Regions from separate parts of the Burkholderia sp. PvR073 genome, predicted to be linked through region 2. Evidence: riboswitches for the same ligand, from Rfam matches in the RefSeq annotation. Region 2 holds a riboswitch; each other region holds the start of a gene.
The links. A riboswitch is a leader RNA that binds a small molecule or an ion and turns the genes downstream of it on or off. The one in region 2 is predicted to bind cobalamin.
Positions count from the first base shown of each region.

Region 1: linked by a shared signal. The riboswitch ahead of ACVK00_RS11355 (TonB-dependent receptor domain-containing protein) and the one ahead of ACVK00_RS31195 (CbtB domain-containing protein) in region 2 are both predicted to bind cobalamin.
Region 3: linked by a shared signal. The riboswitch ahead of cobA (uroporphyrinogen-III C-methyltransferase) and the one ahead of ACVK00_RS31195 (CbtB domain-containing protein) in region 2 are both predicted to bind cobalamin.
Region 4: linked by a shared signal. The riboswitch ahead of cobG (precorrin-3B synthase) and the one ahead of ACVK00_RS31195 (CbtB domain-containing protein) in region 2 are both predicted to bind cobalamin.

Region 1 covers NZ_JBSRXO010000002.1:924,600-933,025, forward strand. The annotation lists gene ACVK00_RS11350 (LysE family translocator) at 1-300, shown strand, start outside; gene ACVK00_RS11355 (TonB-dependent receptor domain-containing protein) at 409-2,337, opposite strand; cobalamin riboswitch at 2,548-2,740, opposite strand; gene ACVK00_RS11360 (helix-turn-helix transcriptional regulator) at 2,851-3,891, opposite strand; gene ACVK00_RS11365 (hypothetical protein) at 4,061-4,405, shown strand; gene ACVK00_RS11370 (Dabb family protein) at 4,395-5,027, shown strand; gene ACVK00_RS11375 (NADP-dependent oxidoreductase) at 5,084-6,076, shown strand; gene ACVK00_RS11380 (SDR family NAD(P)-dependent oxidoreductase) at 6,110-6,985, shown strand; gene ACVK00_RS11385 (SDR family NAD(P)-dependent oxidoreductase) at 6,987-7,811, shown strand; gene ACVK00_RS11390 (hypothetical protein) at 7,865-8,113, opposite strand; gene ACVK00_RS11395 (threo-3-hydroxy-L-aspartate ammonia-lyase) at 8,244-8,426, opposite strand, start outside.
Region 2 covers NZ_JBSRXO010000016.1:1,778-10,203, forward strand. The annotation lists gene ACVK00_RS31185 (inorganic phosphate transporter) at 1-51, opposite strand, end outside; gene ACVK00_RS31190 (histidine phosphatase family protein) at 191-784, opposite strand; cobalamin riboswitch at 828-969, shown strand; gene ACVK00_RS31195 (CbtB domain-containing protein) at 1,004-1,213, shown strand; gene ACVK00_RS31200 (CbtA family protein) at 1,227-1,949, shown strand; gene ACVK00_RS31205 (LysR family transcriptional regulator) at 1,972-2,880, opposite strand; gene metE (5-methyltetrahydropteroyltriglutamate--homocysteine S-methyltransferase) at 3,009-5,303, shown strand; gene ACVK00_RS31215 (carbon-nitrogen hydrolase family protein) at 5,380-6,177, opposite strand; gene ACVK00_RS31220 (purine-cytosine permease family protein) at 6,174-7,673, opposite strand; gene ACVK00_RS31225 (MFS transporter) at 7,806-8,426, opposite strand, start outside.
Region 3 covers NZ_JBSRXO010000013.1:119,249-125,350, forward strand. The annotation lists gene ACVK00_RS29525 (M20 aminoacylase family protein) at 27-1,190, shown strand; gene ACVK00_RS29530 (cobyrinate a,c-diamide synthase) at 1,221-2,546, opposite strand; gene cobO (cob(I)yrinic acid a,c-diamide adenosyltransferase) at 2,550-3,152, opposite strand; gene ACVK00_RS29540 (cobalamin biosynthesis protein) at 3,187-3,564, opposite strand; gene cobA (uroporphyrinogen-III C-methyltransferase) at 3,561-4,310, opposite strand; cobalamin riboswitch at 4,481-4,717, opposite strand; gene ACVK00_RS29550 (EAL domain-containing protein) at 5,013-6,102, shown strand, end outside.
Region 4 covers NZ_JBSRXO010000013.1:143,833-152,258, forward strand. The annotation lists gene cobJ (precorrin-3B C(17)-methyltransferase) at 1-240, opposite strand, end outside; gene ACVK00_RS29630 (precorrin-2 C(20)-methyltransferase) at 237-971, opposite strand; gene ACVK00_RS29635 (precorrin-8X methylmutase) at 968-1,594, opposite strand; gene cobG (precorrin-3B synthase) at 1,916-3,286, opposite strand; cobalamin riboswitch at 3,394-3,585, opposite strand; gene cbiE (precorrin-6y C5,15-methyltransferase (decarboxylating) subunit CbiE) at 3,790-5,025, shown strand; gene ACVK00_RS29650 (cobalt-precorrin-5B (C(1))-methyltransferase) at 5,025-6,113, shown strand; gene ACVK00_RS29655 (cobalt-precorrin-6A reductase) at 6,110-6,841, shown strand; gene cobM (precorrin-4 C(11)-methyltransferase) at 6,889-7,617, shown strand; gene ACVK00_RS29665 (MFS transporter) at 7,659-8,426, opposite strand, start outside.

The DNA of each region.
Region 1 (8,426 bases), on a different contig from region 2:
TTCGGCCTGACGCTGTCGAATCCGATGACGATCCTGTCGTTCGTCGGGATTTTCGCGGCGCTCGGCCCGCTGACAGGCACGCATGACGACGCGCTGGGGCCGACCGTCGCGCTGATGGTCACCGGCGTGTTCGTCGGTTCCGCGACGTGGTGGCTATGCCTGAGCAGTGCGACCGCCGCGTTGCGCACGAAGATGCCACTGACGTTCATGCACGGGCTGTCGCGCGTGTCGGCCGTCGTGATCGCGGTGTTCGGCGCGATCCAGCTGATTGCGGGCGTACATGGCATCGTGTGGTCCTGACGCGAACCGCGGTGCGATCGAACGCGACGGTATTCGGCACCCGCGAACCTGTCCGCACCGGCGTCCGCGACCGCGCACGCCGATGCGCCGATGCACCGAACGCCACGATCAGAACGTATAGCTGACCTTGCCGAACGCGGTGCGGCCGAGCGTGTTGTAGCCGTACGCGGTGACGTACTGACGGTCGAACAGGTTCGACAGTGACGCGGACACCGTCAGGTGCGCATTGATCTTGTACGACGCGCGCAGGTTCACGGTCAGGTACGACGGCAGATACGTGGCGTTGGCCGGATCGTCGAACGTCGTGCCGCCGTAGTTCAAAGACGCGCCGGTGCTCAGTGCATGCAGGTGCAGTTCGTCCCACGTGTGGTCGATGTTCACGCTGACCGTCTGGCGCGGCCGGCGGTTGAGCCAGCTGTTATTGGTTTCGTCCTGCGGATTGAGAATCCCCACCGCGATGCTCACCGGCGTCGTGCGGCCGATCGTGCCCTTGTAAGACAGGTCGATGCCGCGGATATGCGCACGGCCGATGTTCATCGGCGAGAACGTCGCCGGGTTGTACGCGATCAGGTTGTTGACGCGCGTGTCGTAGATCGCGGCGCTGAACGTGCCGTACGCGGTGTTCGCGTCGAGCGCGGCTTCGACCGAATCGCTGCGCTCCGGATTCAGGTTCGGATTGCCGTAACCGGGGTAGTACAGGTCGTTGAACGACGGCAGGCGGAATGCATTGCCGTACGACACGCGCGCCGTATAGACCGGCGTGATGGCCCACGACAACGCGGCGTTGCCGGTGTTCACGGCTTTCCCCGCGATGATCTCGTGACGGCCCGCGACGAACATCGTCACGCTGCCGAGCGTCGCCGACTGATGCAGCGAGAACGCGGAATCGTTGCGCGTGGGCACGCCGTCCGGCACGTCGACCGGCAGGAACGCCTGCTCGCGCGTGAAGTCGTACGCGACCTTCGTCTCGCCCGACAGCGGCAGGTCGAACAGGTGGAAGCCGTGCGCCTGATGGGTCAGCGACGTCGACGAACTGATGCGCTGCGAGTCGATCCGGTCGGTCCGGATGGCCGGGTCGCTCGCATACAGGAACTGACGGTCGTTCGCATAACCGAACGACTGGTCGAACTGCGTGTCGGGCGTGATGTCGAGATGGAACGCGATGCCGGTCGTCAGCTGATGATCGAGCTCGCGGTTCGCAAAGCCCGCGTTGTCATAGGACAGGTCGGAGCGGTGATACAGCGCGAACGTCGAGATCGACCAGTTATCGCGCGCGTAGCCGAGGCGCGCATCGAGATCCTGCGCGTGATACGGATTGCGGCCGTCCTCGTGGTACGGCAACACGGGCCGCGTCGCGTCGATGCCGGCGGTATTGTACGAGTGCAGGCCGAGCGAGTAGGTGAGCCCGCCGAGCGCGGCCAGCGGCCCGGTCGACGGCACGGTGCCCGACGTGCGCAGCTGCGTGTCGAAGGTCTTATTCGAGCCGCCGCCGAACGACACGGTCGTCCGGTTGGGCTGGCCGGCGGCGCGGCGCGTGAACAGCTGCACGACGCCGCCCATCGCGTTCGCGCCGAACGATGCGGCGGCCGGCCCCGAAATCACTTCGACGCGCTCGAACGCTTCGGTCGGCAGGTCGGCCCACGGCGCGATGCCGGTGGTCGGCGAGCCGATCCGGATCCCGTCGATGAACACCGCGACCTGGCTGGCCGACGAGCCGCGGATGCTGACCGACGCGGACGAGCCGGGGCCGCCGGTCTGCGAGACGGTCACGCCCGGCAGCATCGCGAGCGCCTGCGTGATGCTCGGCTCGCTCGGCGACAGCCGGTCGAGATCGGCGCGCGTGAGCACCTGCGTCGTCGCATAGCGCTGGTCGAACGATTCGGGCAGGTGCCGCGTGTCGGTCACGGCGATGGTCGGCAGTTCGGTGCCGTCCGCGGGCTGGCGCGGCTGCATGAGCGCCGTGTCGCCGGCAGCGTGGGCGATCGGGGAGAGCAGCGCAGTGGCGGCGGACGTGGCGAGAAGGTGGCGGAGGTTCATGAGGCGGCGAGCGTGAGCGTGTTGCGGGTACGGCGTGCGCGCGCAAAGACGCCGCGCATGACGGCGGCGCAGCGGCGCGACGCTTCCGGCGTGGAAGCGGATGCGGAAAGGTTGGACATCTGAAGGGTCCTGAGGTCGGGCCGTCCATGCAACGGGGCGACCGCCAAAGGCGGTGCTGGCGCATCGGGACACCCCGCCCGGTGCGGCTGCTTGGACCTCGGGTCGATGGCAGGTCTCCTGGCTCGCGGGTCGTCATTCGCGCCGGCCTTCCCGGTTTCCCAGTGGCGTGTGGTGGCGCGGATTCGCCGCTTACAGTTGCGGGGGCAGCCGCAGATTCGAGGCGTTGCCTCTCCTGCGTTCCCTTTTGATCCCGTTCCCGGGAACCATCAGCGCGCAAGCGTAATGGCGAGCGCTCCGGCGCGTCAATCGCCGGCGGCCGAGGGGATGCGAAAAAACGTCAGTGTTCGCCGAATGCTTTCGAAGTCCTTTCTTTTTGGCGCAATCGAACCGCATTCACGTCTGATGAAACGAAACGTCGGCGGCGCTGCAATCGCGCCGGAACCGGCTCGGCGCGATGCCAGTCCATCGCACGAACGCCCGCCGGAACGCTTCCTCGCCGCTGAACCCGAGATGCGCGGCGATCCGCGCGACTGGCCAGTCGGACTCGCGCAGGCAGCGCCGCGCGACGTCGGCGAGACACTGCTCGCGCAACGCGTGGTAGCTGCTGCCCTCAGTAGCCAGCCGCCGCCGCAACGTCGCTTCGCTCACGCCGAGCCACGTCGCCAGCGCCGTAAGTGGTGGCAACGCCTGTTCGTGCGCGAGCGCCGCGTCGAGAAAGCCGCGCACCTGCTGCGCCCATGACACGACGGCCGGCGCCGCATCGATCAGACCAAACGGAAAATCCACGAGAAACGCGGCGAGTTCGCCCGGCTGCCGGATCACGCGGGCGTCGAGCCGCGCGGCGTCGAACGCGAAGCCGTAGGTTTTACGGCCAACGTCGACCGGCGCGTTGAACAGCCCGAGCAGCGGCATCGCATCGTCGCGGCGCGGATGGCCGAGCCACACTTCGTCCGGCCGCAGCGGCTGCCCGATCAGCCAGCCGAACAGCTGCAGATAGCAGAACAGCCCGGTCAGGTCGACGAGACACGCGGCCGAGCTGCGCGTGCGACGCAGCGAATCCATCCGGAACGTCGCGCGTGAGTCGCGCACCGTAAGGGACAGCGCGCCGGCACGCGGCGTCAGCATCTCGCAGAATTCGGCTGCGCAGCGGATCGCGTCGGCGAGCGTCGCGCAACTGAGCAGGCAGCGGCACATCAGGTCGACTTCCTGCTTGCGCATCGGCGGATGGCCGTCGCCGCGCGCGACCTGCGCCTCGAGCCGCTCGATCGCGTCGCGGTACAGCGCGACGAAGCCGCCGGGCGTCGTCGTCAGCGCGGCCGCGGCAGGCGTGGGCCGTCGCGCCGGCGCTGCACCGCTGCGCGTCAGTTCGTCGAGCAGGCGGGCGCCGAGGCCCGGCAGCACGCGGCTGCGTGCCGGCAATGCGCGCTGTTTCATGTGTCTCCCGATCTGAGCGTTGCGACAGGGGCCGGTGAGCGGGCCGGTAGGGGTTCGCCGCGCGTCGCCACGCAAGAATGCTATCCACGCCGGCCGCTTCCGGCCTCGCCGGAACGGCGTAGGCGGCCGTTGTCGCATTCCACCACGAACCACCCGAGACGACCCGCGCATGATCCAGATCGTAGACGAAATCACCCTCGCGCCCGAGCGCATTCCCGACGTGCTGGCGCTAGTGCGCGACCGCTATTTGCCGGGCCACGCGGCGCGCGGACTGACGGCCGCCGGCCGCTGGGTGTCGCCGCCCGTCGCGGTGCCGGGGCAGCCGAGCACGCTGTGGCTGACGTGGCAAGTCGCCGATGCGCCGTCGTACTACCGGATGCGCGCGCTGACCGATGGCGATGTGGTCGCGTTCTGGATGGCCGTCGACGCGCTGTGCGACGCGCGCCGCCGCCATGTGATGACGGATGCCGATGCGCCGCTGCCCGTGCTGACGGAGGTCGACCATGCGGCATGACACGGCCCAGGTATGGATTGCGGCGACCGGCGATGCCGGCGCGATCGAACGTGCATTGCGCGACGCCGCGCATGCGCTGCCCGGCGCGACCCGCGTGGCGCTCGCACGCAATCTCGACGGCTGCTGGGGGGCGGGCGACTACACGCTCGACGTGCTGCGCGACGAACGGGCGACCGATCGAGCGATGGATTTGACCGCGCTGGCTCGCGTGCCGGGCGTGGTGCGGATCGACGGCGCCGCGTGCCGCGCGATCGGCGGCGGCCTGCGCGAGCCGGCGCTGCGTGATGGCGTATGGCGCACGCTGATGCTGCGGGTGCGGCCGCAGGCCGACGACGCGCGAGTGCGCGAGCTCGAGCGCGAGCTGCTGCGCATGCCCGCGTTCATGCCCGGCATTCGCAACTGGCGGCTGAGCCGGATCGTGACGCCGGGCGCGTGGACCCACGTCTGGCAACAGGAATTCGCGCAGGTCGGCGACCTGCTCGGCGAATACCTGCTGCATCCATATCACTGGGGCTGGGTCGACCGCCGGTTCGACGCGGAAAGCCCCGACTGGACGGTCGATGCGATCTCGCACGCGTTCTGTCCGCTCGCGTCGAGCCTGCTGGCCGACACGGCGGCGTGACGCGCGGCGCGCACGCGACCCACCGCAATGCAAACGACAACACGGGAGACACCCCCATGCGAGCCTTGCTGATCGACCGCGTCGGCCATTCCGACGCGCTGCGACTGGCCGACGTTCCCGCACCGAAGCCGGGCCCCGGCGACGTGCTGATCCGCGTTGCATACGCGGGCGTCAATCCCGCCGACTGGAAATGCCGCGAAGGCTATCTCGGCGCGTTCATGCAGATGACGTTTCCGTTCGTGATCGGTTTCGACGCGGCCGGTGTAGTCGAGTCGGTCGGCGACGGCGTCGAGGGTTTCGCGCCGGGGATGCGCGTGTTCGCGCAGACCGACGTCGGCGCGGGGCGCTGGGGCGCGTATGCGGAATACGTCGCCGTGCGTCACGATTCGGTCGTCCACCTGCCCGATGCGGTCGACTTCGCGGCGGCAGCCGCCACGCCGACACCCGCGCTGGCCGCATGGGCTGGCCTGTTCGACGACGGCGGATTGCGTGCAGGGCAGAGCGTGCTCGTGCACGGCGGCGCGGGCGCGGTCGGCACGTTCGCGATCCAGCTGGCCGCCCAGGCGGGCGCACGGGTCGCCGCGACGTGCTCGGCGCGCAATCGCGCGAGCGTCGAATCGCTCGGTGCGGCTGTGAGCATCGACTATCGCGCGCAGGACATCGCGGCGGCCGTGCGGGCGTGGGCACCTGGCGGCGTCGATCTCGTGCTCGACGCGGTCGGCGGCGACACGCTGCCCGATGCGCTCGACCTGCTGGCGCCGGGCGGCACGCTCGTGAACATCATGACGCTCGCGGCCGGTGATGCCGAGCGGCTTGCCGTGACGGCGGCCGAAGCCGCGCGGCGCGGTCTGCGCACCGCGATGACATACAGCCGGATGCCGAGCGGCGCCACGCTCGCGTCGATCGCCGAACGGCTCGGCCGGCGCGCATTGCGCGTGCCGCGCTCCGACAGTTTCCCGCTGGAACAGGCAGCACGCGCGCTCGACCTCGTTCAAACGGGCGACGCGAAAACCAAGTTCGTGCTGCATGTTGCGGATATCGCGGGCTGAACGGCACGCACCCACCATTCCATCGGAGACATCATGACCGACACCCGAACCGCGACGCTCGCGGGCAAATGCGCGCTCGTGACCGGCGCGAGCCGCGGCATCGGCCGCGCGATCGCGCAGCGCCTCGCGTCCGAAGGCGCGACCGTCGTCGTGACGGCGCGCAGCCTCGCGCAATCGGCGACGACCGCCGGCACGCTCGCCGAAACGGTCGCGCTGATCGAACAGGCGGGCGGCCGCGCGATCGCACTCGCGGCCGACCTGTCGAACCCGACCGAGCGCGATGCGCTCGTCGGGCGCGCGGCACAGGCGGCCGGCGGCCTCGACATCCTCGTGAACAACGCGGGTGTGGCCGACTACGCGTGCGTCGACGCGATGCCGATGGCGATGTTCGACACGACGATCGAACACTATCTGCGCATCCCGTTCGCCCTGAGCCAGGCCGCGATCCCGCTGATGCGTGCGCGCGGCGCCGGCTGGATCGTGAACGTCGGCTCAGTGACCGCGCTCGCGCCGCTGCGGCCGTTCGACGATTTCTCGCGCGCGGGCGGCGCGACCGTCTATGCGGCGGCCAAGGCCGCGCTGTCGCGCTTCACGCAGGGGCTCGCGGCCGAACTCGAAGCCGACGGCATCGCGGTGAACCTGGTCGCGCCGAGCACCGCGATCCGTACGCCGGGCGCGGCACGTTACATCCCGGAAGGCTATCCGACCGAGGACGTCGCCTATCTCGCGGAAACCGCGCTCGCGCTGTGCAGTCTGCCGGCGCGCGAGCGCACGGGCCTCGTCACGCACAGCCTGCATTTCCCGCTGTCGCAGGGGCTCGCGGTGCGCTCGCTCGACGGTCGCACGCCGTTGCCGCCGCCCGTGATTCCCGCGTATGCGCATCCCTGCATCGACCCGACCGGACGCTGACATGACACATTCGATTCGCTTCGACGGCGGCACCGCCGTGATCACCGGCGCGGCCAGCGGCATCGGCAGCGGCCTCGCGCGCCACGCGGCCGCGCTCGGCATGCGCGTGGTGCTGGCCGACCTCGACCCGGCGAAGCTCGACGCATTCGCCGCCACGCTCGACACGGACGTGCTGTGCGTGCCGACCGACGTGAGCCGGCCGGAAGCCGTCGACGCGCTGGCCGATGCTGCATGGCAGCGCTTCGGCGGTGTCGACCTGCTGTTCAACAACGCGGGCGTGATGGCGACGGGCTTCAGCTGGGAAATCACGCCGGAACGGTTCGAGCGCAGTTTCGCGATCAACGTGCACGGCGTGATGAACGGGATCCGCAGCTTCGTGCCGCGCATGCTCGAACGCAACGTGCCGGCGCGCGTCGTCAACACCGCGTCGGTCGGCGGGTTCCTGCCGAGCCCGTTGATGTCGCCTTACTCGGCGACGAAATTCGCGGTGATCGCGCTGACCGAATCGCTGTACGGCGAGCTGAAGATGCTCGGCGCGCCGGTCGGCGTGTCGCTGCTCGCGCCTGGCCCGGTGCAGTCGGGCATCTTCAACGACCCGTTCGGCGCCGCGCACGACCGGCCCGAAGTGCAGGGCTTCGTCGATACGATGCGCGCGATGCTGAACGCGCACGGACTCACGCCCGACGCGTTCGCCGCGCGGGTGTTCGATGGCATTCGAGAAGGGCGTTACTGGCTGATTCCGCAACCGGAGACGATCGACGGCGCGCTGCAGCGGCGCACCGCGGACATCCTCGCCGCACGCGATCCGTCGCTGCCGTCGTTGTGATGTCGTTGTGGTGTCGTGACAGGGGCCGGCCGTCCGACGCGGCCGGCTCACGTTTACATATGCGAGCCCGAGCGCGTGCGGCCGCTGGGATCGCCGCCGCGATCGGGCGGCGTATTGTTCTGATCGATCTTCGCGAGCACGAAGCCGGCGGGCGGCAGCGCGGCGGGCGAACGGTGGGTGGCCTGCGCGACGGGGCCTTGCGGCGACGCGGCGGGAAGGCTGGATGACGTAACGCCCGGTTGAGCGAACGCCGAAAGGGATGCTGCCGCGAGGGCGGCGGCGACGATCGCGTGCATGTTCATGGCGACTCCTTCTTCACGACTGACTGCGGGATACCTGATCAGTCTAGGGCGCGAAACTTAACGCGCCGTGAAGGAGCGGCGGCACGCGGATGACAGGATGTTCATCCAGGTCATCCGCGCGCCACGACGGTCATGCGGAGGCGGACACCAGCGCGCAGAAGTTCTCGAGATCGACGTTGCCGCCGCTGATCACGATGCCGACGCGCTTGCCCTTCAGTTCGTCCTTCATCCGGCGCGCGGCCGCGAACGACAGGCAGCCGGTCGGCTCGACGACAATCTTCATACGGGTTGCGAAGAAGCGCATGCAGTCGAC
Region 2 (8,426 bases):
ACGTTCGGTTGAGCCGGAAGGGTTCGCGGCGGACGAAGCAGGTTGATTCATGGCGGCATCTCGTAGGTAACCGCAGCCGATCCTAGCTTTCGCTACCAGTCAGTTTGATGACAGTCGGGAGGACGAACCATTGTCTTACAGACATGTAAGAAAATGGCGTCGTCATTCTCCATATAGTGAGCAGGCGGGCTTACGCATCGGCATCGGCATCGCGTCGAACGTCGTCCGTGATCGACGTCCAGCCCTCTCCCGACGCGGCGAATACCGTGCACGACAGCGGCGCGACGTCGATGCGGGTCGCCGCCTTCGCGTCCATCCGGCGCACGTGCGCGATGGCCGCACGAACGATCGCCGCATGCGTGATCGCGACGATATCGCGACGACGTGGCAGTGCGTTCAACCATGCGCCGACGCGGCGCGCGACGTCTTCGAACGATTCACCGCCGTGCGGCGACGCGGCCGGATCGTCGATCCAGGCGCCAAGTTCGTCCGGCAGGTCGCGCGCGAGGTCGTGCAGCCGCTTGCCGTGCCAGTGGCCGTAGTCGACATCGCGCAGCGAATCGTCGATGCCCGCGCGCAGTCCGAGCGCGTCGGCGGTCTGCTGCGCACAACGTGCGGGGCTGCACAGCACGATCGCGCCGGGTGCGCCGGCGAACCGCCCGCGCAGCGCGGCAGCCTCGGCGAGCCCGGGTGCATCGAGCGGATCGTCGGCGGGAAACGCGCCGGCGCGCATCGCGCGGGTCGGCGCATGCGCGATCAGGCGCAGCAAGGCAGGTTGGGTCATGTCGATGGCCGGAGGGTTCGGAACGGCCGCGCCCGTGGTGCGCGGGCCTTCAACACGCGAACGTTCGCGCGTACAATTCGCCCGATACGAAGGGCGGAAGCCGGTGCAAGCCCGGCGCGGTCGCGCCACTGTAACCGCGGATCTTCAATCCCGGAAGCCAGACCTGCCTTCGTATTCCATCCAACTTTTGTCGGGGCGCGATTCCCCTGAGGTGCATCCATGAGCGAAGCAGTGCTGAAGCCGGTCGTCGTGCCGGCGCCCATTCCCGTCCGCGAACTGTTGCCGTGGGCCATCTTCGTCGGCCTGATCCTGTTACTCGCGCTCTATTTCGTCGGTGCGGAACAGGGGGCGACGTCGCTCGTGCCGGGCATGTACGTGCACGAGTTCGTCCACGACGGCCGCCATCTGCTCGGCTTTCCCTGCCACTGACGCGGAGTACACGATGGTCGGAAAGCTGCTCATGCGCGGGATGCTCGCAGGCATCGCCGCAGGCCTCCTCACGTTCGGTTTCGCCAGAATCGTCGGCGAACCGCAAGTCGATCAGGCAATCTCCTTCGAAGAAAAAACCGAAGCGGCCAACGGCGAAGCGCCGGAGCCCGAACTGGTCAGCCGCCACACGCAGGCCGGCGTCGGCCTGCTGACGGGCGTCGTGACCTACGGCGCGGCATTCGGCGGGCTGTTCTCGCTGGTCTTCGCGTTTGCATACGGGCGAGGCAGCCGCCTCCCGGCGCGGCCGCTCGCGGCATGGCTCGCGGCGGCGGCGTTCGTCGCGCTCGTGATCGTGCCGAACATCAAGTACCCGGCCAATCCGCCGGCGGTCGGCGACCACGACACGATCGGCTATCGCACGGGCCTGTTCTTCCTGATGATCGCGATCTCGATCGCGACGATGGTGTTCTCGGTCAGCGTGCGTCGTCATCTGCTGGCGAAGCTCGGCCCGTGGAACGCATCGATCGTCGGGGGCCTCACGTTCGTCGCGATCATCGCGGCCGTGCAGATCGGGCTGCCGTCGATCGATGAAGTGCCGGCCGAATTCCCGGCCGCGGTGCTGTGGAAGTTCCGCGTCGCCGCGATCGGCATGCAGGCGATCATGTGGACGACGATCGGCCTGCTGTTCGGCGCATGGGTCGAACGCGGCGAACGCACCGGCATGCGCGCCGCCTGACGCGCATGGCATCGGGGCGCGCCTAGCGCAGCATGCGCGGCGCGCTCCACGTCGATTCGCGCGCCAGCGCGACGAATGCGGCCAGATAGTCGATCGACGCATCCGCCTCGCGGATGCCGAGGAAGATCTGTTTCGCGATGCCCTTTGTCCCGAGCTTGACCGGCACGACCGGCATCCGGTCCGCGTATTCGTCGGCAAGCCATCTCGGCAGCGCGGCCACGCCGCGCCCGCTCGCCACCATCTGCAGCATGATGTCGGTCGTCTCGATCGACTTGTGGCGCCGCGGCACGATGCCGGCCGGCGTCAGGAACTGGTTGTAGATGTCGAGCCGGTCGGTCTCGACCGGGTAGGTGATCAGCACCTCGTCGGTCAGCTGTTCGGGCGTCACGTAGTCGGCGTTCGCGAATCGGTGCGCATCCGCGACCACCAGCACCTGCTCGTAATCGAACACGGGATCGAAGCGCAGCCCCGGCTTGTTCAGCGGGTCGGGCGTCACGAGCACGTCGATGTCATGGCCGAACAGCGCGCCGATGCCGCCGAACTGGAAGCGCTGCTTCACGTCCACGTCGACGTCCGGCCAGCGCGACAGGTACGGCGACACGACCTTCAGCAGCCACTGGTAGCACGGATGGCATTCCATCCCGATGCGCAGCGTGCCGCGCTCGCCCTTTGCATACTGCTTCATCCGCTCCTCGGCGAGCTCGAACTGCGGCAGCAGCCGGTTCGCCAGCTTCAGCAGATATTGCCCGCCCTGCGTCAGCCGCAGGCCGCGGCCCTCCCGATCCCAGATCGGCGTGCCGAGCTGCTGCTCGATCTTCCGGACGGTATGGCTGAGCGCCGATTGCGTGAGGTGCAGCGCATTGGCGGCTGCAGTCAACGAGCCTTGGCGCTCGACTTCACGGATCACGACGAGATGGAATCGTTCCAGCATGGATATCGCTCACTCCGCAAACACATGAAAGAATTTAATGGATGAATGAAATAATGCCATTTTATTTCATGAGATGAAATCCCTATGATGGCTGCCGGATCTTCAATTTCTCTCTGGACGGCAGCTTCATGGTTACGACACACAATCTCGGTTTTCCGCGCGTCGGCGCGAAGCGCGAACTCAAGTTCGGTCTCGAACGCTACTGGAAGGGCGAATCGTCGCGCGACGAGCTGAAGGCACTCGGCGCCGAGCTGCGCGAGCGTCACTGGAACGACCAGCGCGACCTCGATCTCGCGCCGATCGGCGATTTCTCGTTCTACGACCAGGTGCTCGACATGAGCTTTACGCTCGGCAACCTGCCGAAGCGCGTGCAGGGCTTCCACGGCGACGTGCTCGACAACTATTTCCGCGTCGCGCGCGGCCGTTCGGCGCAAGCGGTGGACGAGCATGCAGCGTGCTGCGGCGGCGTTTCCGCCGGCGAAATGACGAAGTGGTTCGACACGAATTACCATTACATCGTCCCGGAATTCCACGCGGACACGAACTTTTCGCTCGATCCGTCGTGCCTGCTTCAGCAACTGACCGAAGCTCGGGCGCTGGGCGTCGCCACGAAGCCGGTGATCCTCGGCCCCGTCACGTACCTGTGGCTCGGCAAGGCGAAGGACGATTCGGATCGCCTCGCGCTGCTGCCGAAGCTGCTGCCAGTGTATGGCGCGCTGCTCGACACGCTGACCGCGCAGGGCGTCGAATGGGTGCAGATCGACGAACCGATCCTCGTCACCGAGCTCGACGCCGAATGGCGTCAGGCATTCCGCACCGCGTATGCGGCGCTGGAAACGCGCCGTATCAAGCTGCTGCTCGCCACGTACTTCGGCCCGCTTCGGGACAACCTGACGCTCGCGGCGTCGCTGCCGGTCGACGGCCTGCATGTCGACGCGATCAACGCCCGCGACGAAGTCGACGCGCTCGTGCGCGAACTGCCGGCCGACCGCGTGCTGTCGGTGGGCGCGATCAACGGCCGCAATATCTGGAAGACGGACCTGAGCGCGACGCTCGACTGGCTCGAGCCGCTCGCGAAGCAACTGGGCGATCGCCTGTGGGTCGCGCCGTCGTGCTCGCTGCTGCACGTGCCGGTCGATCTCGCGAGCGAAGAGAAGCTCGACACGGAGATCCGTTCGTGGCTCGCGTTCGCGCTGCAGAAGCTCGACGAACTGAAAGTGCTCGCGACGGCGCTGAATGAAGGCCGCGACAAGGTGGCCGACGCGCTTGCCGCCAACGCCGCCGCGATCGACTCACGCCGCCGTTCGCCGCGCGTGAACAATCCGGCGGTGAAGGCCGCGATCGCGCGCATCGACGCGCAGCTCGGCAACCGCGCGAGCCCCTATACGCAGCGCGCGCCGAAGCAGTCGGCACGCCTGAACCTGCCGGCCTTCCCGACGACGACGATCGGCTCGTTCCCGCAGACCGCCGAAATTCGCCAGGCGCGCAGCCAGTTCAAGTCCGGCGCGCTGGATGAAGCCGGCTACCGCGCGGCGATGCAGGCCGAGATCGAGCGCAGCGTGCGCGAACAGGAATCGCTCGAACTCGACGTGCTCGTGCATGGCGAAGCCGAGCGCAACGACATGGTCGAATACTTCGGCGAGCAGCTCGACGGCTACGCATTCAGCCAGTTCGGCTGGGTGCAGTCGTACGGTTCGCGCTGCGTGAAGCCGCCGATCCTGTTCGGCGACATCAGCCGTCCGAAGGCGATGACGGTCGAATGGATCACGTACGCGCAGTCGCTGACGAACAAGCCGATGAAGGGCATGCTGACCGGTCCGGTGACGATCCTGAACTGGTCGTTCGTGCGCGACGACCAGCCGCGCTCGGTGTCGTGCTATCAGCTCGCGCTCGCGATCCGCGACGAAGTGCTCGATCTCGAGAAGGCCGGCGTGCGCGTGATCCAGATCGACGAGGCCGCGCTGCGGGAGGGGCTGCCGCTGCGCCGCGCGCAATGGGGCGAGTACCTGAAGTGGGCGGTCGAATCGTTCCGCATCACCGCGAACGGCGTGCAGGACGACACGCAGATCCACACGCACATGTGCTATTCGGAGTTCAACGACATCATCGCGTCGATCGCCGACATGGACGCGGACGTGATCACGATCGAGACGTCGCGCTCGGACATGGAACTGCTCGACGCATTCGACAACTTCAGGTATCCGAACGAGATCGGGCCGGGCGTGTACGACATCCATTCACCGAACATCCCGACGCAGGATCACATCGTCGGCCTGATGAAGAAGGCGGCCGAGCGGATTCCGGCGGAACGCCTGTGGGTGAACCCGGACTGCGGGCTGAAGACGCGCCAGTGGGCGGAAGTGATTCCGGCGCTGACGAACATGGTCGCCGCCGCGAAGACGCTGCGCAATCGCGCGCCGTGACGCGGGAGCGCGGACGGCGCTGTCGCCACGATGCCGGATCGTCGCGGGTCATCCCCCAACCGCCGGGCCGTTCGCGTCAATTGCGCCGCGTCGCCGCGCTGAGCGGCACCGCGGCGAGGTCGACGTAGCGGAACGCCGCGCGTGCATCGCGAATCGCCGCGGGATCGAGCGTGACGTCGACGATCGCTTCCCGATCGCCGGGCGCGACCGCGATGCACGTGCCGTCGGGGGCTGCGACGAGACTCGTGCCGCTGAACGTGTAGCGGTCGCCGGCGCCGACCCGGTTCGCCATCGCGACGTAGAGCTGGTTTTCCAGCGCGCGCACCGGGATCATCCGGCGATGCACGTCGCCGTACGGGTTCATCATGCCGTCGAGTATCACGATCAGTTCGGCCCCGGCATGCGCGAGCGCGCGCGCCGTTTCCGGAAACTCGAGATCGAAGCAGATCAGCAGGCCGACCTGCATCCCATGCCACGTGCAGACCGGAAACGCGTCGCCGGCCTCGAACACGCCGAGGTCGGATTCGTACAGATGGGTCTTCCGGTAGCGCAACAGCACGTCACCGTTCGCATCGATCAGCAGCGCTGTGTTGAAGAAGCGCGAGCCGTCGCGTTCCGGGAAGCCGAACGCGACGGCGACCGCCGCATCGCGTGCGGCATCGCGTACCGCGATGACGGACGGCCCGTCGAGCGGCTCGGCCAGCCGAGCGACGTCGTCGGGCGTCGGAAAGCCGCTGGCGTAAGTTTCGGAGAACACGACGAGGTCGGTTGCGCCGCGCGCGGCGGCGATGATCGCGAGCGCTTTTGCGAGATTGCCGGTAACGTCGCCGTCGCGCAGTGCCGACTGGACGATGCGAATGCGCGGACCGTTCATCGTGCGTCTCCCTGCGCCGCCGTGGCGGCCGGCGCGTCGGGCGCGGGTGTTTGGGCGATCACGCGCCGCTCGTGGTCGAGGTCGAGCGAGCGCGACAGCAGCCCGTAGACGCCGCCCGCGACCACCAGCCCGACGAGCCACGCGAGATCGACGCCGCCGAGCATCCGCGCGAACGGGCCGACGAACACCTCGCGGTTCGCTTCGGCGTCGAACACATAGAAGAACGGCACCATCGCCGCGAAGCCGATCAGGTACGACAGGATGCCGCGCAGTTGCCACGCACCGTACAGGCCGCGCGGCGTGAAGAAGTGCGCGATCGCGTAGCGGCCGCGGCGCACGAAGAAATAGTCGACGAGGTTCACCGCGGTCCACGGCACGAGGAAGTAGAGCATCAGCGTGAGGAACGTCTGCAGCAGCGCGATGCCGTTGCCACGGATCGCGAACACGCAGCCGAGCACAAATGCGCTGATCGCAACGATCGACACGACGCGCGCGCGCCGGGTCGGCCTGATCGGCACGAGCGAATCGACGCCGGTGAGCACGGTCAGCATCGCGCTGTACGCATTGAGCGCGATGATCGGCAGGAAGCCGGCGATCGACACGATCGCGATCAGCTTGCCGAGGCCGGGTGCGAGCGACGTGCCGACGTCGTTCATCGCGACCAGCGCATCGGCCGCGTGCAGCGTCTGCGCGAGCCATGCGCCGAGCCCGATCATCCACGCGCCCGACAGCGACGCGCCGGCGAAGATCACCGCGATCAACTTCGCGCGGCTCGTGTGTTTCGGCAGGTAGCGCGAATAATCGGACACGTAGGGCGCATACGAGATGTTGTAGCTCGCGGCGATCGCGAACTGCGTCGCGAACGCGATCCAGTTGAAGCCCGGCGCGGCGGCGGTGCCCGCCTGCGCGGGCGCCGCGTGGCCGAAGGCGACCGCGAGCGTGACGAGTGCATAGAGCGGCAGCGTCGCGACCAGCGCCCACTTGAAGGTGCGGTGCATCAGGTCGTGGCCGTAGATCGCGAGCAGCGCGCCGATCGACACGGCCGCGACGGCGACGAATCCGCCGTCGATCCCGAACACGTTATGCACGCCGTCGACAATCAGCGACACGTTCACGACGTTGAAGCCGACGAACACGAACAACGTCGCGAGCAGCGCGACGATCACGCCGCGATAGCCGAACTGCGCGCGCGACTGGATCATCTGCGGCAGGCCCATCTCCGGGCCCTGCGAACCGTGGAACGCCATGAAGAGCGTGCCGAACATGATGCCGAGCGCGCCGGCGAGCGTGGTCCAGCCGGCCGACAGCCCCATGCCGGGCCCGACGAAGCCGATCGAGATCGTGAAGAAATGGAAGTTGCCGAGGAACCAGAACGGGCCCTGGCTCGCGAGTTTCGCGTGGCGTTCGGTTTCGGGGATGTAGTCGATCGAGCGATGCTCGATCTCGAGACCGGCCGGTTCGGCGCGGTCGAGCGCGAGGGTGTCGGGGCGGTTCATGACGGCAGTGTCTCCTGGCGCACGGCCGCGAGGCCGGGGCGTGCGCAAGCCTGCCGCGACAGCGTCGCAGCAGGCCCTGAATGATTGTGTAGGGGGGAGGACGGCCCGGGAGGCCGCCCGTCGGGTGGTGCGTCAGGCGGTGCGAGCGCCGCGCGGCAGCGCTTCACGCGGCGCGCCCGCATCGTCGATGCTGACGCGGCGCGAGATCAGCCACACGCACAGCGACGACAGCACGGCGGCACTCGTGTACTGGATCGCGAGCGGCCACCATTGCGGCGCGACGTTCTGCGCGATCAGCGTGGCGACGAGCGGCGTCAGGCCGCCGGCGATCGCGCCGCACACCTGGTACGCGATCGAGATCGCCGTGTAGCGGATGCGCGCGATGAAGATGCCGCTGACGAAACCGGCGACCACCGAGTAGTAGCCCGATTCCGCGAGCGTCGCGAGGCCGACGCCGACCGTGATCGACAGCGGCGTGCCCATGTGCACGAGCGGCAGCATCACGAACGGCACGATCGCGGCCCAGGCGCCGGTGATCAGCAGCACGCGCGTCGTGCCGAAGCGCTGCGCGAGGAACGCGGCGGCGAGCTGCACGACGAACTGCAGCACGGCGACGAGGGTCATGCAATGCAGCACCATCGACCGGTCGAGCGACAGGAACTGCGTCGCGTAGCTGATCATGAAGATGTTGCTGAAATACACGCCGGCGATCCCGTACACGTTCGCGCCGATCGCGAGCAGCAGCAGCGGCCA
Region 3 (6,102 bases), on a different contig from region 2:
CCCCACTGAACCCAGGAGACGACACTGTGACGCACAGCGTGATCCCCGCAGGCCTCGCCGACGAAATGATCGAGATCCGGCACCGCATTCACGCCCACCCCGAACTGGGCTTCGAGGAATTCGCGACGAGCGACCTCGTTGCCGAGCAGTTGCAGGCATGGGGCTATACGGTGTACCGCGGGCTCGGCGGCACGGGCGTGGTCGCGCAGCTGAAGGTCGGCAACGGCACGCAGCGCCTCGGCCTGCGCGCCGACATGGACGCGCTGCCGATCCACGAGTCGACCGGCCTGCCATACCAGAGCACGATCCCCGGCAAGATGCATGCGTGCGGCCACGACGGCCACACGGCGATGCTGCTCGCGGCCGCGAAGCACCTGGCGCGCGAGCGGCGCTTTTCCGGCACGCTGAACCTGATTTTCCAGCCGGCCGAGGAAGGGCTTGGCGGCGCGAAGAAAATGCTCGACGACGGACTGTTCGAGCAGTTCCCGTGCGACGCGATCTTCGCGATGCACAACATGCCGGGCTTCCCGACGGGCAAGTTCGGCTTCCTGCCGGGGCCGTTCATGGCGTCGTCGGATACCGTGATCGTCGACGTGCAGGGGCGCGGCGGCCACGGCGCGGTGCCGCACAAGGCGATCGATTCGGTCGTCGTGTGCGCGCAGATCGTCATCGCGCTGCAGACGATCGTGTCGCGCAACGTGTCGCCGCTCGACATGGCGATCGTCACGGTCGGTGCGATCCACGCGGGCGACGCGCCGAACGTGATCCCCGATCGCGCACAGATGCGCCTGTCCGTGCGCGCGCTGAAGCCCGAGGTGCGCGACCTGCTCGAGACGCGCATCAAGGAAGTCATTCATGCGCAGGCGGCTGTGTTCGGCGCGACCGCGACGATCGACTACCAGCGCCGCTACCCGGTGCTCGTCAACGATGCGCAGATGACCACGTTCGCACGCGGCGTCGCGCGCGAATGGGTGGGCGAAGCGAATCTGATCGACGAGATGGTGCCGCTCACCGGCAGCGAGGATTTCGCGTTCCTGCTCGAGAAGCGGCCGGGCTGCTACCTGATCATCGGCAACGGTGACGGCGAGGGCGGCTGCATGGTGCACAACCCCGGCTACGACTTCAACGACGCGGTACTGCCGACCGGCGCGTCGTACTGGGTCAAGCTGGCCGAGACGTTTCTGGTGTGACGGTGAATGCGGGGGTGGGGCCGTCTCGGTTCAATCGCGGCTCGTGCCGAACCAGAACCCATCCCCGCTGAACAACGCCACCGCCGCATCCGGATTCGACGGCCAGTACATGTGCATGTACGTCGCGACGATCGAGCCCGTGCGATACACGGCTTCGCCGCTGCCGGGTTCCCCGTCGGGCCGGGCGGCGGCCGCCACCGGCGCCAGCGGCGTGTCGAGCCGCGAATAATGAAACGTATGACCGCGCATCGGCCCGCTGCGCGTGTCCAGCTGCTGCATGCCGAGCGCCGCGAACCGGCGCTGCATCGTCGCATGGCCTGACAGCAGCCCGAGCATCGATGTCGTCGCGCCTTCCACGTCGGTCAGCGACTCGCACAGATACACCATTCCCCCGCATTCGGCGACGATCGGCCGGCCGGCCGCCGCGTGTGCGCGAATCGTCCGCGCGGCCACGGCATTCGCCGCGAGCGTCGCTGCATGCAGTTCCGGATAGCCGCCCGGCAGGAACAGCGCGTCGCACGCGTCGGGCACGGGTTCGTCGGCAAGCGGCGAAAATAACCGCAACTGCGCACCGAGCGCATCGAGCAGCGCGAGATTGGCCGGATAGATGAACGAGAACGCCGCGTCGCGCGCGATCGCGATTCGCTTGCCGGCGAGCGCGCGCGGCAGCGGGGCGCGGGCCGCCGGTTCCGCGAACGAGACGGCAGGCGGCAATTCGGCGAGCGCCGTCTGCGCGAGCACGTCGGCCGCACGGTCGAGCCGCGCGTCGAGATCGCCGATGTCGGCCGGCTGGTGCAGGCCGAGATGCCGTTCCGGCAGCGCGATGCCCGCATCGGCCGGCACGTGCCCGAGCCAGCGCAAGTCGTCCGGCAGCGCCTGCCGCAACAGCTCCGCGTGTCGCGGCGACCCGACGCGGTTCGCGAGCACGCCGTGGAACGGCACCTCCGGCCGGAACCGCGCGAGCCCGAACGCAATCGCCGCGAACGTCTGCGCCATCGCCTTCGCGGATATCACCGCGACGACCGGCACGCCGAACGCGGCCGCGAGATCGGCGCTGCTCGGCGTGCCGTCGAACAGCCCCATCACACCTTCGATCAGGATCAGGTCCGCGTCGCGCGCGGCATCGGCGAGCAGCGCGCGGCAGCCGGCTTCACCGACCATCCCGAGGTCGAGCACGTGCACGGGCGCGCCGCTCGCGCGTTCGAGCAGCATCGGATCGAGAAAATCCGGCCCGGTCTTGAACACGCGCACGCGCCGGCCGAGCCGGCGGTGCAGCCGCGCGAGGCCGGCCGTCACCGACGTCTTGCCCTGGCCGGACGCGGGCGCGCTGACGAACAGCGCGGGGCAGGCCGGCATCGCTCAGAACTCCACGCCGGGCTGTGCCTTCACGCCTTGTTCCTTGTACGGATGCTTGACGAGCCGCATTTCCGTGACGAGGTCGGCCGCATCGATCAGTGCATCGGGCGCATGCCGGCCCGTGACGACGACGTGCACCGAATCCGGCCGCGCGACGAGCGTCGCGAGCACTTCGTCGAGCGGCAGGTATTCGTACTTCAGCACGGTGTTCAGCTCGTCGAGGATCACCATCCGGTACTCGCCGCTTTCGATCATCCGGCGCGCCTCGTCCCAGCCCTTGCGCGCGGTTGCGACGTCGGCGTCGCGGTTCTGCGTATTCCACGTATAGCCGTCGCCCATCGTCACGAAGTCGCATTGCGCGACCGCGCCGAGGAAGTCGCGCTCGGACGTGTGCAGCGCGCCCTTGATGAACTGCACGACGCCGAGCCGCATGCCATGGCCGAGCACGCGCACGGCCATGCCGAAGGCGGCCGTGCTCTTGCCCTTGCCGTTGCCGGTGTTGACGATCAGCAGGCCCTTTTCCTGGGTGGCGGCAGCCTGCTTCTTTTCATGGCCGGCGCGGCGGCGTTCGGCCATCCGCTGATGGGATTCGGCATCGGTCTTCATCGGGAATCGTCCTGTCGAAAGCGAAACAAAGGGTTCAGAGCGGGCCGGCGAGCGCGACCGTCACGCCGTCCCGGCTGGATTTGGGGCCGAGCAGCCGGCCATGCGGCGCCGCGAGTTGCGCGCATGGCTCGGCCACGCCCGCGACGCCGAAACGCGCCAGCGCGGCAGCCGACGGGCCGCTCAATGCCGGTGCGGGGCAATGCGCGAGCTGTGCCGCGTCGAACGCGACGAGCGGCCAGCCGCGCCGCGCGCACAGCGTGCGCAGCGACCGGGCACGCGCCTTGTCGGCGAGCGTCGCGACGACGGCTGGCTCGGCGCCCGGGTGGCTTGCCAGCGCCGCGCGGATCGCGGCATCGAGTTGCGCGGCCGTCACGCCCGCGCGGAAACCGACGCCGAGCGCGACGCGCATCATGCGCGTCCGCCAAGCGCCGCGCGCACCGCGGGATCGTCGGCGAGCGCCGCGACGCGGCCGATCACGACGATCGCGGGCGAACCGATACCGGTCGCGCCCACGCGCTCGACGATCGTGTCGAGCGTCGCGAGCACGTGCCGCTGTCCGTCACGCGTCGCGTTCTCGATCACCGCGCACGGCGTGTCGCCGGCCACGCCGCCATCACGCAGCGCGGCCGCGATCGCGTCGAGCCGGCGAATACCCATGTAGATCACGATCGTCATCCGCGTCGCGGCCAGCGCGCGCCAGTCGGGTTCGTCCGCGCCCGCGCCGTGGCCCGTGACGAAGATCACGCCCTGCGCGTCGCCGCGATGCGTGACCGGAATGCCGAGCGCGGCCGGGGCGGCGATACCGGCCGTGATGCCGTTCACGATCTCGACCGGGAACCCGGCCGCGCCGAGCGCGAGCAATTCCTCGCCGCCGCGGCCGAACACGAACGGATCGCCGCCCTTGAGCCGCGCGACGCTGCGGCCCGCGCGCAGATGCGCGAGCATCGCGGCGACGATCGTTTCCTGCGGCGTCGACGCATGGCCGCCGCGCTTGCCGACGTGCTCGATCAGTGCGTCGGGGCGCGCGTGGCGCAGCACGTCGGGGTTCACGAGATCGTCGACGAGCAGCACGTCGGCCGCGGCGATCGCGCGCACGGCCTTCAGCGTGAGCAGATCGGCGTCGCCGGGGCCGGCGCCGACGAGCCATGCGCGGCTCATCGGGCGCGGCACGGCGCGCACCGTGTCGTGGCAGTGGAAAGGGGACAGCGAGCGGCACATCGGCGGCCGGCGGACAGGCAATGCATGACGGATCGAGCGAAGCCCGCGCGAGCGCGGGCGGAAAGCGCACCCCATCCGTCCCCCGCGGATCGGGCGTTCGGCGAGCAGCGGGCTCGCCCCTTGCGTCGGCCGGTATCCGGGCTGGCCGCTTGCCAGGCCGCAGCCTTCCCGCCCGCTGAAGGGCAGTGGCATCGCGGGCAGCCTGGGCGCGTGCGGGGAACCGCGACGCGCGGGCGGCGTACCGTTGCGGGGACAGCACAGGCCGGGCGGACTTCCGCCTCCTGTTTCCCGTTTAACTGCGTGCGCCGGAGGAGCGCGCGCGAGCACCGAACGCGGCGCATACGATAGCACAGCGTGTATCGGGCGCGGGGCCGGCGAATCGCGCCCGCATCCGTTCGCGACCCGATCCGGGGGCGATGCATTGCGCAGTCGTAAATTGGTGTGCAATTATCTGGCCAGAGTCACAAGCAAGGCTCAGTTTCGGGCTGCCGGTCGCACGAGCCTGACGAAATCCATACCAAAATCGGCTCGCTCTGCCGGACCTGCAGGGCGATGGCCACTACATCGCGAAGTGCCGCGCCTATGGCGAACGTACGCAGATGGACAACCTCCAGCGGGGCCGGCCATGCGCTCGCGATCGGCATGCTGGTCGTTTCGGCCGGATTGGCGCTGGGAGCCTGGCCGCATGTCACGAAGGCCGTGCTGGCGCAATCGGTTGCCGGGCTGGGGACGCAAGTCGTGCAGCAGATCGACGTTGTGTTCGATTCGGCGGCCACGACGCTTGCCGACTTGGACGCATCGCCGTACGCGGACTGCTCGCCGCAGGATCTGCGCCTGTTGCGATCGGCTTCCGTCCGGTCGAAGTACGTCAAGGACGTCGGACGCCTGTCGGGCGCCGATCTGCTCTGCATGACGATGCTCGGCGTGCTGCCGAGGCCCTTTTCCCCGAAGCAGCAGCCATTCCGGCTGACCGACGCGATGTCGGCCTTCTGGACCGTTCCGTTGTTGTCGAGCCCTGGGACGCTGGGGCTCGTGGTCACGGGAAGGAGGACGAACCTGCTGATGGATCTGGACGCCTTCAGGGTACTGCCGCCGCCGTCAGATCTGCACTACGTGATCGGGCTCAGGGGCCGCCCGGCCGCGCTCGTCATCGGACTCGCCAAGGGCGGCGTCCCGGAGTACGTCGATGCCGGCCTGGTGCCGGGGTTTCGGGACGGCAAATCATTCTGCTCGGCCCGGGTGCCGCTGTGCACCATCGTCGTCGCGACGCCGCGAGCGCTGGCGAGCGCCAGTCGGCGCGCTGCCTGGCTGCTGGGGATCGCCGGCGGCGCGGCGGGCTGCTGTCTGGGGCTCGGGGCGCTGATGCTGCACCGACGCTGGGCCGCGCTTCCGGCGCAGATACGGCGAGCGCTGGCAAACGGACAATTTGTCATGCGCTATCAGCCGATCGTCGCGCCCGGCGCGTCATCGCGGATCGTCTCCGCCGAAGCGCTGATCCGCTGGATCGACGGGCCAGCCGCCCCGGACGTGTTCATTGCCGAGGCGGAACGCGCCGGAATGATCGTCGACGTCACGGCCTTCGTCGTGCGCACGGTCCTGCGGGAGATGCGCGTGCTGTTCGACGGCGAGCCGGACTTTCGCGTAACCATCAACGTCAGCGCTCCCGAGTTGCTGGACGGCAGCCTGATGGCGACGCTGGACAGTTGCTGGCCAGCCGGATTGTCGCGCGAGC
Region 4 (8,426 bases), on a different contig from region 2:
CTTGTCGGCCAGCGCGGGCGCGACGCAGCGAATCACGATGCCGGCCGCGCACAGCGCGACGATCGGCAGGCCGCGCGCGTAAAGCGCGCGCAGGTGCGCGCCGAGTTCGTCGAACGGCACGTCGGCCTCGACGCGAGATGCGAGACCATGCACGCGAGAGCCCGGATAACGCGCCTGGATGCGCCGCGCGGTGTCGAGCGCGCCTGCGCCGAGAATCACGATCGCGGGCGGAGTCGTCATCCTTGCCATTTTTCCCCCGGCACGACGAGCAGCGAGAAATACGGCGACGCCATCGGATCGACTTCGTCGAGCGGCACGATGCGCTGGGCCGCCATCGTCGCGCGCTCGACGTACAGCGCGCGCTTCGCGAGCCCGAGTTCGTCGAGCACGCGCCGCACCTTGTCGACGTTGCGGCCGAGCTTCATCACGACGGCCGCGTCGGCTTGCGCGAGCCGCACGCGCAATTCGTCCTCCGGCAGCACGCCGGACAGCACCGACAGGCTCTGGTTGCGATAGACGAGCGGCTGGCCGAGCACGGCCGTGCCGCCGAGCATCGCGCACACGCCAGGGATCACTTCGGTGTCGTAGCGCGTCGCGAGGCGATCGTGCAGGTACATGTACGACCCGTAGAAGAACGGATCGCCTTCGCAGATCACCGCGACGTCGCGCCCGGCGTCGAGATGCGCCGCGACGATCTCGGCGGCCGTGTCGTAGAAGTCGGCGATCACCGTCTCGTAGCAGAGCGGCGGCGGCAGCGCCTCGGTCGTCACCGGATAGACGAGCGGCAGTTGCGTCTGCGCGTCGAGCAGGTGCGCTTCGACGATCCCGTACGCATTGCCTTTCTTGCCCTTCGCGACGAAATACGCGACCACCGGCGCGGCCTGCAGCACCCGCAGCGCCTTGATCGTCATCAGTTCAGGATCGCCGGGGCCGACGCCGACCCCGAACAGGCGTCCGCGCGGGGCCGTCATTCGGCCTCCGTCGCGAGTGCGTTGACGGCGGCGGCCGCCATCGCGCTGCCGCCGCGCCGGCCGAGCAGCGTGACGTAGGGCACGCCGCGGCTGTGCGCGTCGAGCATCGCCTTCGATTCGGCCGCGCCGATGAAGCCGACCGGAAAGCCGAGGATCAGCGCGGGGCGTGGCGCGCCGGCGTCGATCATGTCGAGCAGGTGGAACAGCGCGGTCGGCGCATTGCCGATCACGACGACGCTGCCGGCCAGATGCGGGCGCCACAGTTCGAGCGCCGCGGCCGAACGCGTGTTGCCGAGATGCCGCGCGAGGTCGGGCACTTCCGGTTCGCCGAGCGTGCAGATCACGCGATTGCCGGCCGGCAGACGCGCGCGCGTAATGCCTTCGGCGACCATCCGCGCGTCGCACAGGATCGGCGCGCCGGCCGCGAGCGCCGTGCGGCCCGCCGTGCCGGCGCCGGCCGAGAAGCGCAGGTCGTAGACGACATCGACCATCCCGCACGCGTGGATCACGCGCACCGCGAGTTTCTCGAGATCGGGCGGAACCTGCGACAGGTCGGCCTCGGCGCGGATCGTCGCGAACGACTGGCGGTAGATTTCCTGCCCGTCGCGAATGTAGTCAAGCATTAGTGGTGTCCTAGGGTCTGTTTGCATATGGAACGTGCATGCGTTGCCACGAGAACGGCCGCTCGCGAGGCGCGCGACGCCGCGAATACTGACGTATTCGCAAGGAGCGCAACGTGGCGAGCGGCCGTTCTCGTGGCAACCCCAAATTAAAAAACCATTCCAGGGGAATGCCCGAAATCGCCCGTATGGCGGCGTCGCTCGTCACTTGTCCCCCAAGGGGACTTCCTTCGGGGCGTTTGGCTCGGCCAAACGGCGCTCCTCACTTCTTGCCCTACGAGCGATTTCGGGCATTCGCATGTACGTTCCATATGTAAACAGACCCTAGCTGCGCCGCGTGCCCGTCAATCGGGCCGCGGCCTGGTCAATCGTCAGATGGCGCGCGAGCGGGGCGCCGAGGCCCGCGGCGGCGTCGCGCCGGTAAAGGTCGTAGTGTGCGGGCGCAACCGCGACGAGCGTGTACGTCGCGGGATGCGGCAGCGCGCAGTGGCGCTCGCAGCCGGTCAGGTGCACGTCGACCGGATGGCCGACGCGCGCGGCCAGCGCGAGCGCATCGTGTTTCGTATCGGCGCGCGCCTTCGCGCAGCCCGCGCTGCCGGTGCAGGCAACCAGCGCCGCCAGCGGGTCGGATGTCGTGCACACGAGACCGAGCGACGCGAGCGCATCGAGCACGGCCGGCGCGCGTTCGCGCCGCACGCCATGCACGAACACGCCTTGCCACGGCGTCATCGACAGCGTGGCGTCGCCTTCGGCCTCGGCAAGTGCCGCGAGCCGTTCCAGTTGCGTCGCGTCGAGCCGGCCGAGCACGAATTGCGCGCCGACGCTCCAGCGCGCCGCGTCGAGCGACGGTCGCGCGCCGAAACGCAGCGTGGCATCCGCGCGCATGCGCCGCCAGCCGGCCAATGCGGGATCGGTCTCGAGCGGGAAGGGGGCGTAGTGCCGCGCGCGCTCGCGCAACGCGCGTTCGCCGCCGGTCGCGAGCAACGCGCGCATCCGCGTGACGTCGGCCGGCGCAAGATCGAGGAAGGCGAGCAGCAACGCGCGCACCAGCGCAACGGCCTGGTCGGGCGCCACGTCGAACGAAGCGGGCGAATCGTCGGACGAGACCGGCGGACAGCCGGCCAGGCCCGCGGCGATGCGCAGCGCGCCGTCGCCGCGACGCCGCGCGGCAAGCCAGATGTCGTGCGGATGATCGAGCGCCGCGACCGATTCGCCGCCGTCGAGCTGGATCGAGAATTTCGGCGACAGTTCGCCGCGGCGCGGCTCGTGGGTCAGCATGTCGAGCAACGGCAGCGCGAGTGCGCGGCTGTCGAGCAGCGCGGCGGGATCGAGCCCGGCGAGCGGGCTGAGCATCAGGTTGCGGACGTCGTCGCTCGCGGCGAGCGCGGCCCTGTCGTCGGTGGCATCGGTGGCATCGGTGGCATCGGCGGCTGCGGCTGCGCTCGTGCGCGGGCCGAGGCCCGCGTCGAGCAATGCACCGGCCAGCGGATCGCCCGCGCCGTCGCGAATGCCGCGCAGCTGGAGATTCGCGCGATTGGTCGCGTCGATCGCACCGGAGCCGTAGCTGCGCGCCGCGGCAGCGATCGCACGCGCCTGCCGCGCGTCGAGCCGCCCGCCCGGCAGCTTGATCCGGCACAGCCCGCCGTCGGCGGCCGCGACGACGCGCACGAGCCCCGGGCACGCCGACGGGCGCACGACGGGCAACGCAGGAATCGAAACGGGGGCGGAACTCAACGGGATACCGGGGCAGTGTGGCGCCGCGGCCAACGCATCGGTACACCCCGCCCGACGCCGACTGGCACGCACGCACTTTCAGGCCGGCAGGTCTCCTGGCTGACAGGTCGGCGCCGGCTCCCGGCCTTCCCGGTGAAACCAGTGGCATGAGGGGGGAGATCGGCTCGCTGTCTACAGTTGCGGGGGCAGCCACAGCGGCGCGATGCGCGCCCTGTGTTCCCTCTTCGGCCCCGAAGGGCACCGGCGAACGAACGGCCGTAGGATACCCGATTTCACCGGCGCTTCGCGACCGTCGAGCGGGCGCCATGACCGAAGCGAAACGCGGCCCGGCGCGGGCAGTCCCGCAGATGAAACGTGCGGTGGAACACGGTACCATGCCGACTTTCGCAACGCGGACGGCCGCACCGGCGTCTTCACGGCCGGCGTGCGGCGACTCGATGGAATCGGACGATGGGGAAGGGTGCATGACGGCGTGGCTGACGGTAGTGGGCATCGGCGACGACGGTTACGCGGGGCTCGGACGCAGCGCGCGGCGCGCGCTGCTCGACGCCACGCGGATCGTCGGCGCGAAGCGGCACCTCGACATGCTGCCCGCGCGGCTGCGGGCCGCGCGCGAGCCATGGCCGTCGCCGTTCGACGTGTCGGGCCTGCTCGCGCGGCGCGATGCGCCCGTCTGCGTGCTGGCAAGCGGCGACCCGATGCTGTTCGGCGTCGGCGCCACGCTCGCGCGCGAGCTCTCCCCTGACGAATGGCGCGTGCTGCCCGCCCCGTCGTCGCTGTCGCTGGCGGCCGCACGGCTCGGCTGGGCGCTGCAGGACGTCGGCGCGGTGTCGCTCGTCGGCCGGCCACTCGCGACGCTGGTGCGCCACCTGCTGCCGGGCCGGCGCCTGTTCGTGCTGAGCGCCGACGGCCGCACGCCGGCCACGGTCGCCGCCGAACTCACGGCGCGCGGCTTCGGCCCGACCCGCATCAGCGTGTTCGAGCATCTCGGCGGCCCGCTCGAGCGGCGTCTCGACGGCCTCGCGCAAGACTGGCCCATCGCCGAAACCGCCGCGCTCAACCTGATCGCGCTCGACTGCCGGGCCGGCCCCGATGCGCCGCGCCGCGCGCTCACGCCCGGCCTGCCCGACGACGCGTACCGCCACGACGGCCAGCTCACCAAGCGCGACATGCGTGCGTTGACGCTCGGGCGCCTCGCGCCCGCACCGGGCGAACTGTTGTGGGACGTCGGCGCGGGCAGCGGCTCGATCGGCATCGAATGGATGCGCGCGCATCCGTCGTGCCAGGCGATCGCGATCGAGTCGCATGCGGAGCGTCAACGCTTCATCGAGCACAACCGCGACGCGCTCGGCGTGCCGGGGCTACAACTCGTCGGGGGGCGCGCGCCCGACGCGCTCGCGGGGCTCGCCGCGCCCGACGCGATCTTCATCGGCGGCGGCGCGAGCGCGCCCGGCGTGCTCGATGCGTGCTGGTCGGCGCTGAAGCCCGGCGGCCGGCTCGTCGCGAATGCGGTCACGCTGCAGGGCGAGCTGGCGCTCGCGGCCTGGCGCGACGCCCATGGCGGCACGCTCACGCGCGTGTCGCTCGCGCATGCCGAGCCGCTCGGCCGCTTCGACACGTGGCGGCAGCCGTTGCCGGTCACGCTGTATGACGGGCGCAAGCCCGATCCCACGGCAGCGGAATTCGCGGGCCCCGCGTAATGCGCGACGAAACCCCCGAACAACCGGCGCCGCTGCGGTTCGGCTATACGACCGGCAGTTGCGCGACCGCGACGTCGCTTGCCGCCGCGCGCCTGCTGCTCGCGGGCCACGCGGACGATGCGGTCGAGATCGTGTTGCCGAAGGGGCAGCGCGTGATGATGCGGCTCGAGTTCTGCCGGACCACCGCCGACGGCGCCGAGGCCGGCACCGTCAAGGACGCCGGCGACGATCCGGACGTCACGCACGGTGCGCTGGTGTTCGCGCGCGTCGCGCTGTCCGCCGCTCCCGGCGTGCGTTTTCATGCAGGGCCGGGGGTCGGCACGGTCACGCGCGCGGGACTCACGCTGCCGGTCGGCGAACCGGCAATCAATCCGGTGCCGCGCCAGATGATGACCACCCACCTCGACGCGCTCGCGGCCGAATATGGTTACGCAGGCGGCTTCGACGTGACGATCGGCGTCGAGGGCGGCGAGGCGCTCGCACTGAAGACGATGAACCCGCGCCTGGGCATCGTCGGCGGATTGTCGATCCTCGGCACGACCGGCATCGTGCGGCCGTTCTCGTGCTCGGCGTACATCGCGTCGATCCACCAGGGCATCGACGTCGCACGCGCGAACGGCGTCGCGCACATCGCCGCGTGCACCGGCAACACGAGCGAGGATGCGATGCGCGCGCACTACGGCCTGCCCGACATGGCGCTGATCGAAATGGGCGATTTCGCGGGCGCGGTGCTCAAGCACCTGCGCCGTGCGCCGGTCGCCCGCCTGTCGATGTGCGGCGGCTTCGGCAAGCTCAGCAAGCTCGCGGCCGGCCATCTCGACCTGCACAGCCGCCATTCGAGCATCGACCTGCCGCTGCTCGCGCAGTGGGCGGCCGAGGCCGGTGCAAGCGATGCGCTGCAGGCCGCGATGCGCGCGGCGAATACCAGCCAGGAAGCGCTGAAGCTCGCGCATGCGGACGGCGTGCCGCTCGGCGACCTCGTCTGTGCGCACGCGCTGCGGGTCGCGCGCGACATCGTGCCGGCATCGGTGGCCGTGGAGATGTTCGCGATCGACCGGCAGGGCCGTTTCGTCGGACGTGCACGATGAGCGTGCGCATCCTGCTCCTCGGCGGCACCGGCGACGCGCTGACGATCGCGCGCGCGCTCGGCCCGCGACACGTCTATAGCCTCGCGGGCCTCGGCAAGGTGCCCGACGACCTGCGCTGCGACGTGCGTGTCGGCGGGTTCGGCGGAGCGGCAGGGCTTGCCGCCTATCTGCGCGGCGCCGGCATCGGTCTCGTGATCGACGCGACGCATCCGTATGCCGCGCAAATCAGCGCGAACGCGGTCGCCGCCGCGCACGACGCGGGCGTGCCGCTGTGGGCGCTGCGCCGCGCGCCGTGGACGCCAGGGCCCGGCGACGACTGGCGGATGGTCGACGACTGGGCCGGGATCGAGGCCGCGCTCGCGCCGTTCCGGCGGCCGCTGTTCACGCTCGGGCGCGAACCGCTGGCGCATCTCGACGAGATCCCGCCCCACCAGTTCTGGCTGGTGCGCTGCCTCGATGCGCATCCCGGCAACGCGCGCGCGCAGATCGTCGCGACGCGCGGGCCGTTCACGCTCGACGGCGAACGCGCGCTGTTCGCGCTTGCGGGCATCGACGTCGTCGTCAGCAAGAACAGCGGCGGCGCCGCGACCGAGGCCAAGCTCGAGGTCGCGCGCGAACGACGGCTGCCGGTCGTGATGCTGCGCCGGCCGCCGCTCCCCGACGCCGATCGCGCGTTCGACTCGGCCGCCGCGCTGCTCGAGGCGCTCGATCCGGCCGCGCGCACGTGATGCCGCGCGACCGGCTGCCCAATGAATGAATGGATGGAGATTTCTGGATGACGGTGTATTTCATCGGCGCGGGCCCTGGCGACCCCGAACTGATCACGGTGAAGGGCCAGCGCCTCGTGCGCACGTGCCCGGTGATCCTGTATGCGGGCTCGCTCGTGCCGCCGGCCGTGCTCGACGGCCATCGCGCGGAGCAGGTCGTCAATACCGCCGAGCTCGATCTCGATGCGATCGTCGCGCTGCTCGCCGATGCGCATGCGAAAGGGCAGGACATCGCGCGCGTGCATTCGGGCGATCCGTCGCTGTACGGGGCGATCGGCGAACAGATCCGCCGGCTGAAAGCGCTCGGGATTCCGTATGAAATCGTGCCGGGCGTGACGGCCACGGCCGCGTGCGCGGCGACGCTCGGCGTCGAGCTGACGCTGCCCGGTGTCGCGCAGACGGTGATCCTCACGCGCTTCGCGGGCAAGACGACGATGCCGGAAGGCGAAGCGCTCGGCGCGCTCGCCGCGCACCGCGCGACGCTCGCGATCCATCTCGGCGTGCGCCATCTCGCGCGGATCGTCGACGAAGTGCTGCCGCACTACGGACCCGACTGCCCGGTCGCGGTGATCTATCGCGCGAGCTGGCCCGACGAGGAACGCGTGCCCGGCACGCTGGCCGACATCGTCGGCAAGGTGCAGGGCACGCGGATCGAACGCACCGCGCTGATTCTGGTCGGGCGCGTGCTCGACGCGGAAGGGTTCGCGGATTCGACGCTGTATGCAAGCGGCAGCTGATTGCGCGTAAGCGAAACGCGATGCGCGCCGAGGCACACTCTCTACGCACGCGCGACGCGCCGAGCAAGCTGCGGCGCGAAACCCGCCGCCAGCGCGAACAGCACGACACACAGGCAAGCCATCGCGACCCACGCAGGCGACAGATCCGCGAGATGCTGGCGCACGACGCCCGCCGCGAACGGAAACAGCCCCGCGACCAGATAGCCGACGCCCTGCACGAACCCCGTCAACGATGCGGCATCGGCCGGCGTCGCCGCATGATCGACCGTGACGATCAGCGACAGCGGAAACAGCGCGCCGATGCCCGCACCCAGCAGCAGCGCGGCCGGCAACGCAAGCGCCTGCGGCGCGGCCAGCATCACCAGCAGCCCCGCCAGTAGCGACGCGATCGCCGCGTGCAGCGCCGGCCGGCGATCGGGCAGGCGGTCGATCGTTGCGGAGATCGTCAGCCCCGCGACGACTTCCGCGAGTGTCACGCCGCCGAGCAGGCTGCCGGCCGCGGTCGGCGACCAGCCGAGCCGCATGTAGTACGGCGGCAGCCACGCCAGCACGAGCGTGTAGGCGCCCGTCGCGATCCCGAAGAACACCGCGAGCCGCCATGCGCGCGGCGAGCGCGACGGTCGCGCATGCGCAGCCGATGTCGCGGCCGACGCCGGCATCGCCCCGGACGCCGGCGCGTGGTCGCCACGACTGGCCAGCGGCCACGCCAGCGCCGCAATGGCGGCCGGCAGCGTCCAGCCCGCGAGCGCGACGAGCCAGCTCCAGTGGGCCGCGGCGAACGGCGCGACGACGCTCGCGAGCACCGCGCC